One region of the Ectothiorhodospira sp. PHS-1 genome, then DNA from elsewhere that is predicted to be linked to it. Evidence: predicted binding sites of a transcription regulator. Region 1 holds the regulator's gene; each other region holds the start of a gene.
The links. The regulator sigma-54, encoded in region 1, starts transcription at its own class of promoters, with help from an activator protein. The targets are predictions, from matches to a motif close to TGGCANGNTNCNTGCTT.

Region 1 (3,537 bases):
GGCACCACCAGGGCAAACAGGATGTCCACCGGTTCGCTGTCCGGGGCGTCGTAGTCCACGCCCTTGCCCAGCTTGAGCAGGGCGGCACAGGCCTCGTCGGCTCCGGCCAGCCGGCCGTGGGGGATGGCGACGCCATGCCCCAGGCCGGTGCTGCCCAGGCGTTCCCGGGCCAGCAGGCTGTCGAAGATCTCTCCCTGGGTCAGCCTGGGCAGGTGGCTCGAAAGCATGTCACCCAGCATCTCCAGAGCACGTTTCTTGCTGCTGACGTCCGGCAGACAGCAGACGCGCTCCGAAGCGAGAAGATCACCGATGTTCATGGATATCTCACCCGATGTGGTTACGGTGGGAGCCTTCGGCGCGGTGATGGTCCTTGAGCTTCTCCTTGTGCTTGACCACCTGACGGTCCAGTTTGTCGACCAGGGCGTCAATGGCTGCGTACATGTCGGCATGGCTGGCGTCGGCAAAGATGGTGTTGCCGCTGACCAGCATGTTGGCTTCCGCCTTCTGCTGCAGTTTCTCCACGGTCAGGACCACATGTACGTCGATGACGTTGTCGAAATGGCGCTCCAGGCGCTGGAACTTGTCATTGACATAGTCGCGCAGGGCGTCGGTCAGGTCCACGTGGTGACCGGTGAGGTTGATCTGCATGAGGTGACTCCTTGGTTTGAAATGTGAAAGTGAAGCTGAGGCCTGGTTGTGGATTCAGACGAGGCGCTTGCGTTCGTTGGATGGCGGGATCGCCATGGCCTCGCGATACTTGGCAACGGTGCGCCTCGCTACCTGGATGCCCCGGTCCACCAGGATCTGGGCAATCTTGCTGTCACTCAGGGGCTTGCCCTGGGGTTCTTCGGCAATCAGTTTGCGAATCATGGCACGGATGGCCGTGGCGGAGCACTCACCGCCGTCGGACGTCCCCACGTGGCTGGAGAAGAAATACTTGAATTCGTAAATCCCTCTCGGGGTGTGCATGTACTTCTGGGTGGTGACGCGGGAGATGGTGGATTCGTGCATCTCCAGTTGCTCGGCGATATCCCGCAGCACCAGGGGTTTCATGGCTTCGTCACCGTGTTCCAGAAAGGCGCGCTGATGTTCCACGATGGCGGTGCCCACACGCAGCAGGGTCTCGTTGCGGCTTTGCAGGCTTTTGATGAACCAGCGGGCCTCCTGCAGGCTATTGCGCAGGTAGATATTGTCCTGGCTGGAATCGGCCCGTCGCACAAAGCTGGCATAAAGTGGGTTGACCCGCAACCGGGGCGCGACTTCCGGATTCAGTTCCACCTGCCAGAATCCCTCGCGCTTGCGCACGAAGACATCGGGAATGATGTATTCCGGTGCGCTGGAACTGATCAGGGTGCCCGGGCGGGGATTCAGGCTCTGGATCAGCGAGATCACCACCTGCAATTCGCCGTCAGCCAGCCCCAGTCGGCGCTGGACCCCCTTGAAGTCGCGGGTGCCCAGGGCTTCCAGGTGATCACGCACCAGGGTTCTGGCCTCGGCCAGCCAGGGCGTCTCCGGCGCGAACTGCTCCAGTTGCAGCAACAGGCACTCGGCAAGATCCCGTGCACCCACGCCCACGGGATCCAGGTGCTGGACCATGCGCAACACGGCTTCCACCTCATCCAGCTCCAGTTCCATCTCCTGATCCTGGGCCAGGCCGGCGTGGATCTGCTCGATGGGTTCGGCCAGGTAGCCGTCATCGTTGATGGCATCGATGATGGTCATGGCGATGACCTGGTCCCGCTCGCTCAGGGGCGACAGGTTGATCTGCCAAAGCAGGTGGTCACGCAGGTCTTCGCCGGGTGCACTCTGATTCTCGAACAGGTCGCGACCGTCGTTGTCCATCTGGCCGCCGCCGGCGGTCGGCATGTCGTAGAGGTCTTCCCAGTTGCTGTCCACGGGCAGTTCCTCGGGAATGGTTTCCGCGGATTCGCTGGTGTTGTCCCGTTCGGCGGGCTCGTCGAATTCCCGGCTCTCCGCATCCTTGTCGGCGCTATCGGCGCCGGGGGCCATGCCTTCAGGTTGGGTGGCTTCATCCATGCCGGTATCCAGGTCGGCATCCGCGCCTTCCAGGGCTTCCAGCATCGGGTTGGTCTCCAGCGTTTCCTGGATCTGGGCCTGGAGCTCCAATGTGGACAGCTGCAGCAGCCGGATGGCCTGCTGCAGCTGCGGTGTCATGGTAAGGCTCTGGCCGAGACGGAGCTGGACAGAAGGTTTCAGCATAGGATGTGGCGTGCCACCGGAGTCGTCAGGCAGGAGTTGAAGGGTCCGGGCAGTACTGACGGTGCCTTGCCGTCATGTGCCGGGTCTGTCATCCGGATTATACGTCCTGGCACGAAAAATGTGACCCAGTGTGGGGAAACCATGCGTTGGCTCAAAAACTCTACCTTCATAGTCGGAAATGATCGCCCAGGTAGACCCGCCTGACCTGGGGGTCTGCCAGCACCACTTCCGGCGGCCCCTCGCTGATCAGGTGTCCGTCGCTCAGGATATAGGCGCGATTGCAGATGCCCAGGGTTTCACGGACGTTGTGATCGGTGATCAGTACCCCGATATTCCGGGAGACCAGATGGGTGATGATGCGCTGAATTTCGATCACGGAGATGGGGTCTACCCCGGCAAAGGGCTCATCAAGCAGGATGAAGGCCGGTTCGGTGGCCAGGGCGCGGGCGATTTCCACCCGCCGCCGCTCACCCCCCGAGAGGCTGATGCCCAGGCTCTCGCGGATATGCATGATCTGAAACTCTTCCAGCAGGGATTCCATGTGCTCATGGCGCTGGCCGCGGCTGAGGTCGCGGCGTGTTTCCAGCACGGCAAGCAGGTTGTCTTCCACCGACAACTTGCGAAAAACCGAGGCCTCCTGGGGCAGATAGCCGATGCCCAACTGGGCGCGGGCATGCATGGGCAGGGGGGTGATATCCCTGCCGTCCAGTTCGATGCGCCCGCCGTCGCAGGGGATGAGACCGACGATCATGTAAAAACAGGTGGTCTTGCCGGCGCCGTTGGGACCCAGCAGGCCCACGACCTCACCGCTGTTCACCTGCAGTGATACACCGTCCACCGGCTTGCGGGCGCGGTACTGCTTGACCAGGTCGTGGGTCTGCAGACGACTCATGGCGTCCCCTCGACAGGGGCGGGAGGCTGTTCCCTGGGCGTGAAGATGGCCTCGACACGGCCGGTGTCCCCGGTGCGGGCCTCCAGCGTGGCCGTGCGCAGGTCATAGGTGATGCGGCTGCCCCGGAACTCGTCCGTGCCCTGTCGCACGCGGGCATTGCCGCTCAGCTCCATGCGTTGCTCGTTGGGGAGGAACTCCATCCGCGCGGCTTCGGCCCGGACTTCCCGCCCCTGTGGATCCAGTGTGTTCAGGGTGGCCGGTTGACCCTCCGCGGTCATGCGTTCCAGCACCCGGCCCGGGGTATGGACGGTGACCGTATCGCCGCTGATTTCTGTGGCGCCCTGGGTGATGCGTACGCTGCCCCGGTAGGTGCTGATGCCCCGGTTGTCGTCCAGGGTGGCCGAGTCCGCCTCAATGCGGATGGG
Region 2 (3,537 bases), on a different contig from region 1:
GAATTCTCCCAGGGTGTGGGCAAAGGACAGGACCGCCGCCGTCAGGATGCCCCGGCGAGCCAGGGGCAGTACCACGGTGAAAAAGCGGTCCAGGGGGCTTGCCCGCAAGGTGGCCGCTGCTTCAAGCACTCGACCACCGGTGGCGGCAAAGGCGTTTTGCAGGGGCTGTACCACGAAGGGCAGGGAATAGATCATGGAGCCGATCACCAGCCCGGTGAAGGTGAAGGCCAGATGACCCACGCCGATGTCTTCCAGAAAGCCTCCCACGGCGCCCCGGGGTCCCAGCAGGATCAGCAGGTAAAAACCCATCACCGTGGGCGGGAGTACCAGCGGCATGGCCACCAGCGCCTCGATCATGACCTTGCCCCGCCACCGGGTATGGGCCAGCCACCAAGCCAGGGGGGCGCAGAGCACCATGAGGATGCTGGTGCTGATGAAGGCCAGTTTGAGGGTGATCCACAACGCGGTGAGATCGTTGTCGCTGATGCCGAACATGCGGCCGGGCTCCCGTGAGTGAAGTGAGTTATTCCCCGGGCAGCACGAACCCGTAGGCCCGCATGATGGCCCGGGTCATGGGGGCGTTCATGTACTCGGCAAAGTGGTGTGCGTTGGCGTTGTCCGCAGCCCGCCGAGTGATGATGAAACCTTGCTCAAGAGGCTCGTGCAGGCCGTCATCCACCAGGTGATAGGGTCCCTGGTCCCGCACGTGGGGGTTCAGGGTCAGAGACAGGGCCACGATGCCCACCTGGGCCGCGCTGCTTTCCACCAACTGCAGGGTGTGGGCGATGTTTTCACCGAAGACAAAGCGGGGCATCAGTTCGTCCCACAGACCGACGGCTCGCAGGGCTTCCTCCGCCCGCTTCCCGTAGGGCGCGTGGCGGGGATTAGCGATGGCAATGCGCCGGAATTCAGGCCGGGACAGGTCGCTCAGGGTCAGGGTTGAGGCGTCCACCGTGTTGCTCCACAGCACGATGCGGCCGATGGCGTAAGGGATGACCTCGGAAGCCGCAAATCCCTTTTCCTGCAACATCCTTGGAAATTCAATGTCGGCGGAAAAGTAGAGGTCAAATGGGGCGCCGTTCTCGATCTGGGCGCGGAAGCGACCGGATGACCCGTAGATGACCTCGATGGGGCGGTCTGGGTGGTCTTCCCGGTAGGCCTCCAGGATTTCATCCATGGCAAAGCGCAGGTCCGCTGCCGCGGCGATGCGGGTGGGTTCCTGCGCCTGGAGTGTCCCGGTCAGGGCCAGCAGGATCAGACCTGCCAGTGCTTTGAACAAAAAGTGTTGCATGATCGTGTTCCTTTTCCGGTGAGGTTTGCATTGAATGATGGATATGGATGCCTGAAGACCGGATAAGCCCGGAGATCAGTCGTTGACGGCCAGCAGTACGTGGGGGGCCTTGATCAGGGCGCAGGCCCGAGCCCCCTGGGTGATCCAGCCTTCGTCCAGGGCCTCCCGGGTGACGACGGCGGTGAGGACCCGGCCATGGCCCAGGTCCAGCTTGACCTCTGCATTCACGGGACCTGCCTCGATGTGGCTGACGACGCCCTGGAGGCGGTTACGGGCAGAAAAGCGCAGTTCGTCGGCCACTTCGGAGAGAATCACGAAGGAGGACTTGATCAGCACATGGACTTCCCGCCCCACCTGCAGCCCCAGTTCCATACCGGCCTCATGGGTGACCACGGCGTGGACCTCCAGCCCATGGCCGATATCCACGGTGATCTCGTCGCTGACCGCGCCCTGAGTGACATGGGAGATCTTGCCCTGGTAGTGATTTCTTGCCGTTGTCCGCATGGATAGTTTCCTCATCAGTGTCCAGACGTCGCCCAGTTCGCCCGTGGACCGGGACATCTGCTGCAAGAACTGCTGGTACGCCTGCTCGGCGGCGCGATACTGCGCAATCACCTGTTCGCCGTGGGCGGTCAGTCGGGTGCCGCCGCCGTGCTTTCCCCCCGCCTGCCGCAGCAGCAGGGGTTTGTCCGCCAGATTGTTCATGGCGTCGATGGCGTCCCAGGCCGCCTTGTAGCTCATGCCGATGGCCCGGGCCGCGGCGGAGATGGAGCCGGTGGCGGCGATCTACTCCAGCAACTGGATGCGGGCGCCGCCAAGGAAGGTCTGGCCGTGCAGCTTGAACCAGAACTGGCCGTCGATTTCCGGTTGCATGGCGTTTTCCTGGTCGGAGGTTCGTTATGTGTTTCTGTATATAGCGGATGTCGAAACAAAAAATCACGGAGTCGCTGTGCTGTATCTAAGCATTTTTTAGGCCAGTCAGATTTATTCTTTTAAAAATATGTTTTTAAAGGGTTTATTATTAAATCTCCATGGTCTGAGGGTGGGGTTTGCGACAGGAAGAAGGGGATGGTGAGCCCGTTGTCTGAAATCCTACGTTTCCCGCGATCGGCCCGGCGGGCAGGGTGTCCGGGATGATGGCGTCATGAATGTGGATTGATTTATTTATATTCCTTGTCAGTATATGGGGTCCCGCCAATGGATGTGAGCACGTTATGGAGCCCGGAAAAGACCCATGATCCCCGCCTTCCTGCGCCGTCATCCCCTGACCGTCATCCCCTGACCGTCATCGTGCTGGCCCAGCTTTGCGGCACATCCTTATGGTTCAGCATCAATGGTGTGTGGTGGTCAATGGCCCCGGACCTGGGTCTGTCGAATGCGGACCTGGGGTATCTGACCCTGACCGTGCAGCTCGGATTCATCGTTGGCACGTTGACCATGGCGGCCACCGGCCTGGCGGATCGCTTTCACGCCAGTGTCATCTTCGCCGTGGCCTGTCTGTGCGGTGCGCTGGTCAATGGTGCCTTCCTGCTGGTGGCCGCCCAGCCGCCCTTTGATCTGTTGCTGCGGTTTCTGACCGGTCTTTGCCTGGCCGGGATTTATCCTCTGGGAATGAAACTGATCATCTCCTGGGTGCCCCTGCATGCGGGGGCGGCGCTGTCCTGGCTGGTGGGCATGCTGACTTTGGGCACGGCGCTGCCACACCTGATGCAGGGGATGACCCTGGACATGCCCTGGCAATGGCCCCTGCTGGGGGCCTCGGTGCTGGCACTGCTGGGAGGGGGGCTGGTGCTGCTGCTGGGCGATGGCCCCCACTTGCCCAAGGCCGGAGGTAAGATCCCGCTGCGCCAGGGACTTTCAGGGCTGAAGATCCCGCGTTTTCGTGCAGTGGCCGGGGGGTATTTCGGTCATTGCTGGGAGCTCTATGCCTTCTGGATGCTGGTGCCGTTGCTGGTGGGGCAGGAGATCGGCCGTCTGGGTGTTGCGGATGCCTGGATACCCTGGTTGGCGTTCGCCGTCATTGCCCTGGGATTTGCGGGGTGTGTGGGGGGCGGTGTGATCAGTCGTTACCGGGGGAGTGAGTGGGTGGCCCGTCGCGCCCTGGCGATGTCCGGTGCCCTGTGCCTGGCCTATCCGTTCCTGACCTGGGCACCGGCCGGTTTACTGCTGATCCTGCTGGCCCTGTGGGGGATGGCCGTGATTGCCGATTCGCCCCAGTTCTCCGCCCTCGCGGCAGCCAATGCCCC
Region 3 (3,537 bases), on a different contig from region 1:
CCCGGGACACCATCCTGCTGCAGCCCTGGCAACTGGAAAAGACCAAGAAGTACGTGCAGGGCACCTGGAACCATGAAGTGCCCAAGCTGAACATCCCCATGGGTCTGGAGTGGACCGACGAGTTCCTGATGAAGGTCTCGGAGATCACCGGCCAGCCGATCCCCGCCTCCCTGGAAAAGGAACGGGGCCGTCTGGTGGACATGATCACCGATTCCCACACCTGGCTGCACGGCAAGACCTACGCCCTGTACGGGGACGCGGACTTCGTCATGGCATGGCCAAGTTCCTGATGGAGCTGGGCGCCGAGCCCAGGCACATCCTGGTGCACCATGCCAACAAGCGCTGGAAGAAGGCGATGGAGAAGATCCTCTCCGAGAGCCCCTACGGCGCCCGCAGCGAAGTGCACGTCAACCGGGACCTGTGGCACCTGCGTTCCCTGGTGTTCACCGACAAGCCGGACTTTTTGATCGGCAACTCCTACGGCAAGTTCATCCAGCGCGACACGCTGGCCAAGGGCAAGGAGTTTGAGGTACCGCTGGTGCGGATCGGTTTCCCCATCTTCGACCGCCACCACCTGCACCGCATGACCACCCTGGGCTATGAGGGCGGCATGTACATCCTCACCACCCTGGTGAATGCAGTGCTGGAGCGTCTGGACGAAGAGACCCGCATCATGGGCGACACGGACTACAACTACGATCTGGTTCGCTGATCCACCCGCGCCCCACTCCAACCCCTCTCCCCCCTGGGGGAGAGGGGCTCACTTCGCCGGAGAGCACACCATCATGCCCAGCGTCATGATCAACAAGACCGAAGCCGGGGGCCTGACCCTCTACGTCCCCAAGAAGGATCTGGAGGAGATGATCGTCTCCATGGAACACGAGGGCCCCGGCCGCTGGGGCGGGGAACTGACCCTGGCGGACGGTTCCCGCTATTACCTGGAGCCCATGGACGCGGCGCCCCGGCTGCCCATCACGCTGCGCGTCAAGCGCCTTTGATAGTGAACCGGGTCAATGAATGCGCCAGATACCGACACCAGCAGGAGATCCTCATGTCACCCGACATCCTCAACCGTGAATGCGCCCTGCGCATCGCTCTGGCGAGCCGGGTCCTGCCCGGGGTGCAGCTACCGCGCCTGATCGAGGCCATCATCGAGAAGGTGGATGCCCCCATCCGGGAGGACGGCCTGGCCCGGCTCACCGTGGCGGATCTGCGCCAGGCCCTCAAGCGTCCCAAGTCGGAATCGGAGGAGGAGGGCGGCCCCGGGGACGAGGCCCTGGAAATGGCCGTTCGTTATCTCAGTGGGGAACGGGACGTGGAGCCCGGATTGCCCACCATCGAGGACTACGTGCCCGGTGACATGGCGGATTCCGTGCGTATCGCCATGGCCTCCAATACCGGGGAAAAGCTGGACGGACATTTTGGTTCCTGCCTGCGGTTTCTGGTTTATCAGGTATCCGCCACTGAATCCCGCCTGGTGGACATCCGCGAGACGGAAACCGCGGATCTGAGCGATGATCGCAACGCCGCCCGTGCTGCGATGGTGAATGACTGCCAAGTATTATATATCCAGGGCATCGGTGGTCCCGCCGCCGCCAAGGTGATCCGCGCCGGGGTACACCCGGTGAAGTTCCCTCGGGGCAGCGTGGCAGCGGAAGTCATCACCCAGTTGCAGGATGTCCTCAAAGGTTCCCCCCCGCCCTGGCTGGCCAAGTCCATGGGACGCCAGCCGCAGACGCTGGAAAAGTTCCGTACCGGGCTGGAAGCCTGAATGAATCTCTCTACGCCCTTCTCCCCCCGGGGGAGAAGGGCCGGGGATGAGGGGCGACCCATCCTCCGCAATGACACCCTTGCTCCAATCCTCCCACCATTGTCACATTCGCAACAATCCCTCCGTTCCTGAAAGTCTTGAATAAACAATGGCTTGACGCCATTATTCAGCCTGGCCCGCTCCTTGCATTTCATCACCTCAACAACGCGCCAAACGCGGAGGCAAGGCATGAAGGCACAGGACATCAAGGCACTGCTGGACGAACCGGCCTGTGCCCACAACACCCACAAGCCCAAGGGCGGCTGCACCCGGCCCAAGCCCGGCGCCACCGCCGGCGGTTGCGCCTTCGACGGCGCCCAGATCGCCCTGCTGCCGGTGGCCGATGTGGCCCATATCGTCCACGGCCCCATCGCCTGCGCCGGTAACACCTGGGACAACCGGGGTACCCGCTCCTCCGGTGGCCCGGACCTGTTCCGCCTGGGCATGACCACCGACCTCACCGAACAGGACGTGATCATGGGCCGCTCCGAAAAACGCCTGTTCCACGCCATCCGCCAGGCCGTGGAGGCCCACCGACCCCCAGCGGTGTTTGTCTACAATACCTGCGTCACCGCCCTCATCGGCGATGACGTGGATGCCGTCTGCAAGGCCGCCCAGGAACGCTTCGGGGTACCGGTGGTGCACGTGGATGCCGCCGGTTTCTACGGCTCCAAGAACCTGGGCAATCGCATCGCCGGCGAGACCATGGTGAAGAAGGTGGTGGGTACCCGGGAGCCGGACCCCATCCCGGCGTCCGCGACACGCCCCGGCATCCGGGTCCATCAGGTCAACCTCATCGCCGAATACAACATCGCCGGTGAGTTCTGGCACGTGCTGCCCCTGTTCGACGAGCTGGGCCTGCGCATCCTCTGCACCCTGTCCGGGGACGCCCGCTTCCACCAGATCCAGTCCATGCACCGCAGCCAGGCCAACATGCTGGTCTGCTCCAAGGCCATGATCAACGTGGCCAGAAAGCTGGAAGAGCGCTACGGCATCCCCTGGTTCGAGGGCAGCTTCTACGGCGTGCAGGACATGTCCCAGGCCCTGCGGGATTTTGCCTGCCTGATCGATGATCCGGATCTGACCCGGCGCACCGAGGACCTCATCGCCCGGGAAGAATCCCGCATTCATGCCGCCCTGGAACCCTGGCGGGACCGCCTGCGGGGCAAGCGGGTGCTGCTCTACACCGGTGGCGTCAAGTCCTGGTCGGTGGTATCCGCCCTGCAGGATCTGGGCATGACCGTGGTGGCCACCGGCACCCGCAAGTCCACGGATGCCGACAAGGCCCGCATTCGCCAGCTGATGGGGGAGGACGCGGTCATGATCGAGGACGGCAGTCCCGCCAACCTGCTGCGCATCTATGAAGAAACCCGGGCCGACATGCTCATCGCCGGCGGCCGCAACCTCTATACCGCCCTCAAGGCCCGCATGCCCTTCCTGGACATCAACCAGGAACGGGAACACGCCTACGCCGGCTACGAGGGGATGCTGGAACTGGCCCGTCAGCTGGCCATCACCCTGGAAAGCCCCATCTGGCCCCGGGTCCGTGAACCCGCCCCCTGGGATGCCGACGGCATGCCCGCCACCTCGGAGGTCCGCTGACATGCCTGAAATCCTCAAGCGCAACAAGGCCCTGTCCGTCAGCCCCCTCAAGGCCAGCCAGCCCCTGGGGGGTGCCCTGGCGTTCCTGGGCATGGATCGGACCATGCCCATGTTCCATGGCGCCC
Region 4 (3,537 bases), on a different contig from region 1:
TCACTGTCCAGTTCGGTGGGAATGGAGACCACGTGGAAGGCCTCGCCGTCGTGCTCCCCGGAGTGAAGTACCTCGGCCCGGAAGTGCAGGCAGGACTCATTGAATACCGCGTACATGTGGATCTGCTGCCCGGTAGCCATGCGCAGATTGCCCTGGTAAGGGGTCAATTGACTCAGGAAAAGCCAGCCGCGCGATGGGTCCATGCGGTTCAGGGTGCTGTGATAGAACTCCTGATCCTGGCCAAAACGTATGCTGATGGAGGCGCGGCGTGCTTCAAGATCCCGGAGCAGGGTGCCAACACTCTCTTGTCTCATGATGGGGATGCCCCGCGCTCCAGGTATGAGTGGGCAAGCGGTTACCAGTGCTTGATTGCTGGGTTGATTCATGGCCGAACCCTCCGCGCTCCAAGATCTCCGGGAATATGTTTTTTCCGGAGCCTACACTGAGGCTAGCACAGTCTGGAAAAGAATCAGCTCTTTCGTGCGGGCGCAAGGGGCTGCGATGTCGTCCGGGTAGTGGTCAGGCTTTGGTGATAGTGCGGGAATTTGCTCCGGCAGAGGTCGCCTGTCCTCGGGGGCCGTACAGCTCGGTGTGGGCTTCCTCGCCTCGCAGGATGTGCAACGCCTGTTCCACATGGCGTCGCTTGGTTTCCACCACACCGCCGTTGGCAAGGTTCAGTTGCCGGCAGCGCGCCATGACATCCACCAGTCGGTCCCAGATAGGCGCCAGGACACCTTCGGCGTCCCAGTCGCGCAGGCAGTGGGCCATGCCCTGGGCATTGTTCTCATAGCCCTCCCGCTTGAGAAGGGCACCCTGATCACGGGTCAGTTGTTCCAGCCGCTCAACCTGTTGCTGTTTTTGAACGATGGCCAGATTGAGGGTTTCCAGGTCCCGGGTGCTCAGGGCCTGTCCTTCCAGTTGCAGGGCATGTTCCAGGGCAGAGGCCTCCCGCACCGAATGGGTCAGAATCTGATCCAGTTGCTCCGGAAACGAGCGCATGTTCATGGCTAGAACAGGTCTTCAGTCTTCAGGATCTTGTTGGCCACGGACTCGGCGTTGACCTCATACCGCCCTTCCTGGATGGCCTGGCGGATAGCTTCCACCTTTTCCTGATCGACGGAGGGCTGTGCCCTGACGTTCTGCTCCAGCGTGCTCAGACGCCTGGCGGTTTCGGTCAGGGTGACCTTGTCGCCCACCGGACCGGAAAATCCCGTGCCACCGCCCGAGCGCGCGCCTTTGGCCACGTCGGAGGCACCACGGCTCTCCCCGGCGCTGCGCGGCTGAGTCTGGGTTAAATTCTTGATGTCGATGGACATATTGCGTTCCTCGCGTGCACTGAACGGCCACTTCTTAGAAATCGTATCGGCCGATTCGCGGGTTTCTTTAGGGGTAGTAGGGGCAGTCAGTGCAATTTGACTCACATACTAACACCCACCACCCCGGCTGACAGCACTCGACCTTCCACAATGCGCCGGGAGGACAGATTGCGAACCTGAACCCAGTCACCATAGGCGCCGTCCGCGAGCGCCTGTCCCTCCATGCGCACGGAGATGGCGGTATTTTGCGCCACCAGCATGACTTTCTGCCCTCGCTGCACCAGTCGCTGGGGCTCGACCATCTGGGGGCTCAGGGCAGTACCGGCGGGCAAGGCTCGTCTGAGGACCATGTTGGTGACCGCCGTGGGGTCGGTGAGATAGCCACCGTGCATGCTGCCCAGGTCACGCAACTCGAGCCGGATGTCGCCCTCGGAGATCAGGGTGCCTCGAGGCAGGGCTCTTTCCAGAACCACGACCTCGCCACGGACGACAATCTGCATGGGCACGAAAAGGCTCCAGGGCGAAGGGGTGGTGCAGCGAATGCCCACGGTGGTATGACCGGTCATCCTGGTGCCCGGAGGCAGGAAGGTTTCCAGTGGCCCGTCACACGCCCTGAGTCGCAGACGCGGGTCTAGTGAACCCCGGTTGATACGCACATCCACATGCTCGCCGTGATGGGCGCGTGCCTGTTGACCGAGGAACGCGCCTGCAGCCGTCAAAATACTGTCGTGCGACTGCGTTTCGACCGCCATGAGATTGGTGGGGGCGCAGATCAGCACACCCGCGAACAAACTTAGGAGGATCCCGTTGCGGCACTTGCGGAAGCTGAAAAACATCTTAATGCTACCTCGCTGGATGGTTCATCACCTATACCCGGGGGTATTTCAAGAAGCGCCGGATCTGTGGCGCATGATGTCCCTGGGGAGATATTGTGCAAGATGAGGGCCAGAAAAATTTCAAGAAATCTTTGTCGGAGCCGATCATACTCCTGAATGAGCAGGTATGATCTGCTGATACCCGCGGGAGAGCCTGATGAGCAGCTTGCTGGATGACGTCGATCGTCGGACCCAAATGGTGGGGCAGAATCGTCTGGAACTGCTCCTCTTCACTCTGGGCACCCGTCAGTTGTTTGCCATCAATGTATTCAAGGTACGCGAGGTCATCACCTGTCCCGCCTTGAGCCGGCTTCCCAGCGCCCACCCCATCATCCGCGGCGTGGCCACGTTGCGTGGCAAGACGGTGTCCGTGGTCGATCTGGCCCAGGCACTGGGCATGCCCCCGGTTCCCTCCAGGGAGAGCGGGTCCTTCGTCATTCTCACGGAGTTCAACCGTTCCGTGCAGGGGCTTCTGGTGGCGTCGGTGGATCGCATCATCAACCTCAACTGGGATCAGATTCATCCACCTCCCCGGGGCACGCACAAGGACAGTTTCCTGACGGCCGTGACCCAGGTCGATAATCGTCTGGTGGAGATCATCGACGTGGAAAAGGTGCTGGAGATGATCACCGGTCCGGCAAGGGACGTCAGTGACTCGCTGTTGTCCAACATTCAGGAAGGGGGCAAGGTACGCCGTGCCCTGGTCGCTGACGACTCCGCGGTGGCGCGCAGGCAGATCGTGCGCGCCCTGACCCAGATGGGCGTGGAATCCGTGGTGGTGAACGACGGCAGGCAGGCGCTGGACAAGTTGATGGAACTGGCTGCCCAGGGCCCCATCGAGCAACAGATCGGGATGGTGATCTCGGATATCGAGATGCCAGAGATGGATGGTTACACGCTGTCCTCCACCATCCGCAAGGAGCCGGCCTTGTCGAAACTCCACGTGGTGCTGCATTCCTCCCTGAGCGGAACCTTCAATGAGACCCTGGTCCGCAGGGCGGGAGCCAACCGTTTTCTGCCCAAGTTCAGTCCGGATGAACTGGCGGAGGTCGTGTTGGGATACCTGCAGGCGGATGATGCCGTGGAATGATATATAAGCGCGGCCGGCAGGATCATGCCGCCCGGCGGTCATTGCGTTCCCCTTGAACGGCAGTGTGCCATTGCCCCCTTTGGGGACTCTCGAGGGTATACTGTGGGTGCCATCCGTTGCGCTTTTCGATGGCTTGAGCCCTATAACGAAAGATTGATCCATAACAGGAAACCACCTTGTCAGGCCCTATCGAATCTCAGGATTACGAGGATTTCAGGCTGTTTCTGGAGAAGTCCTGTGGACTGGTCCTGGGGGA

Region 2: ECTPHS_RS07870 (TOBE domain-containing protein) is a predicted target of sigma-54. The motif match lies at 2,252-2,268, and genes of this name have one in related genera.
Region 3: nifE (nitrogenase iron-molybdenum cofactor biosynthesis protein NifE) is a predicted target of sigma-54. The motif match lies at 1,944-1,960, and genes of this name have one in related genera.
Region 4: flgA (flagellar basal body P-ring formation chaperone FlgA) is a predicted target of sigma-54. The motif match lies at 2,248-2,264, and genes of this name have one in related genera.

The regions. Positions count from the first base shown of each region.
Region 1 is NZ_AGBG01000003.1:18,987-22,523, forward strand. It holds gene ECTPHS_RS01645 (PTS sugar transporter subunit IIA) at 1-317, opposite strand, end outside; gene hpf (ribosome hibernation-promoting factor, HPF/YfiA family) at 325-648, opposite strand; gene ECTPHS_RS01655 (RNA polymerase factor sigma-54) at 703-2,220, opposite strand; gene lptB (LPS export ABC transporter ATP-binding protein) at 2,387-3,112, opposite strand; gene lptA (lipopolysaccharide transport periplasmic protein LptA) at 3,109-3,537, opposite strand, start outside.
Region 2 is NZ_AGBG01000015.1:2,906-6,442, forward strand. It holds gene modB (molybdate ABC transporter permease subunit) at 1-495, opposite strand, end outside; gene modA (molybdate ABC transporter substrate-binding protein) at 524-1,291, opposite strand; gene ECTPHS_RS07870 (TOBE domain-containing protein) at 1,367-2,077, opposite strand; gene ECTPHS_RS07875 (MFS transporter) at 2,582-3,537, shown strand, end outside.
Region 3 is NZ_AGBG01000026.1:38,541-42,077, forward strand. It holds partial or broken gene nifK (nitrogenase molybdenum-iron protein subunit beta) at 1-712, shown strand, start outside; gene nifT (putative nitrogen fixation protein NifT) at 786-998, shown strand; gene nifX (nitrogen fixation protein NifX) at 1,052-1,771, shown strand; gene nifE (nitrogenase iron-molybdenum cofactor biosynthesis protein NifE) at 2,000-3,412, shown strand; gene nifN (nitrogenase iron-molybdenum cofactor biosynthesis protein NifN) at 3,414-3,537, shown strand, end outside.
Region 4 is NZ_AGBG01000009.1:36,728-40,264, reverse strand. It holds gene ECTPHS_RS05620 (flagellar brake protein) at 1-314, opposite strand, end outside; gene ECTPHS_RS05615 (flagella synthesis protein FlgN) at 520-1,005, opposite strand; gene flgM (flagellar biosynthesis anti-sigma factor FlgM) at 1,008-1,316, opposite strand; gene flgA (flagellar basal body P-ring formation chaperone FlgA) at 1,418-2,068, opposite strand; gene ECTPHS_RS05600 (chemotaxis protein) at 2,349-3,281, shown strand; gene ECTPHS_RS05595 (protein-glutamate O-methyltransferase CheR) at 3,458-3,537, shown strand, end outside.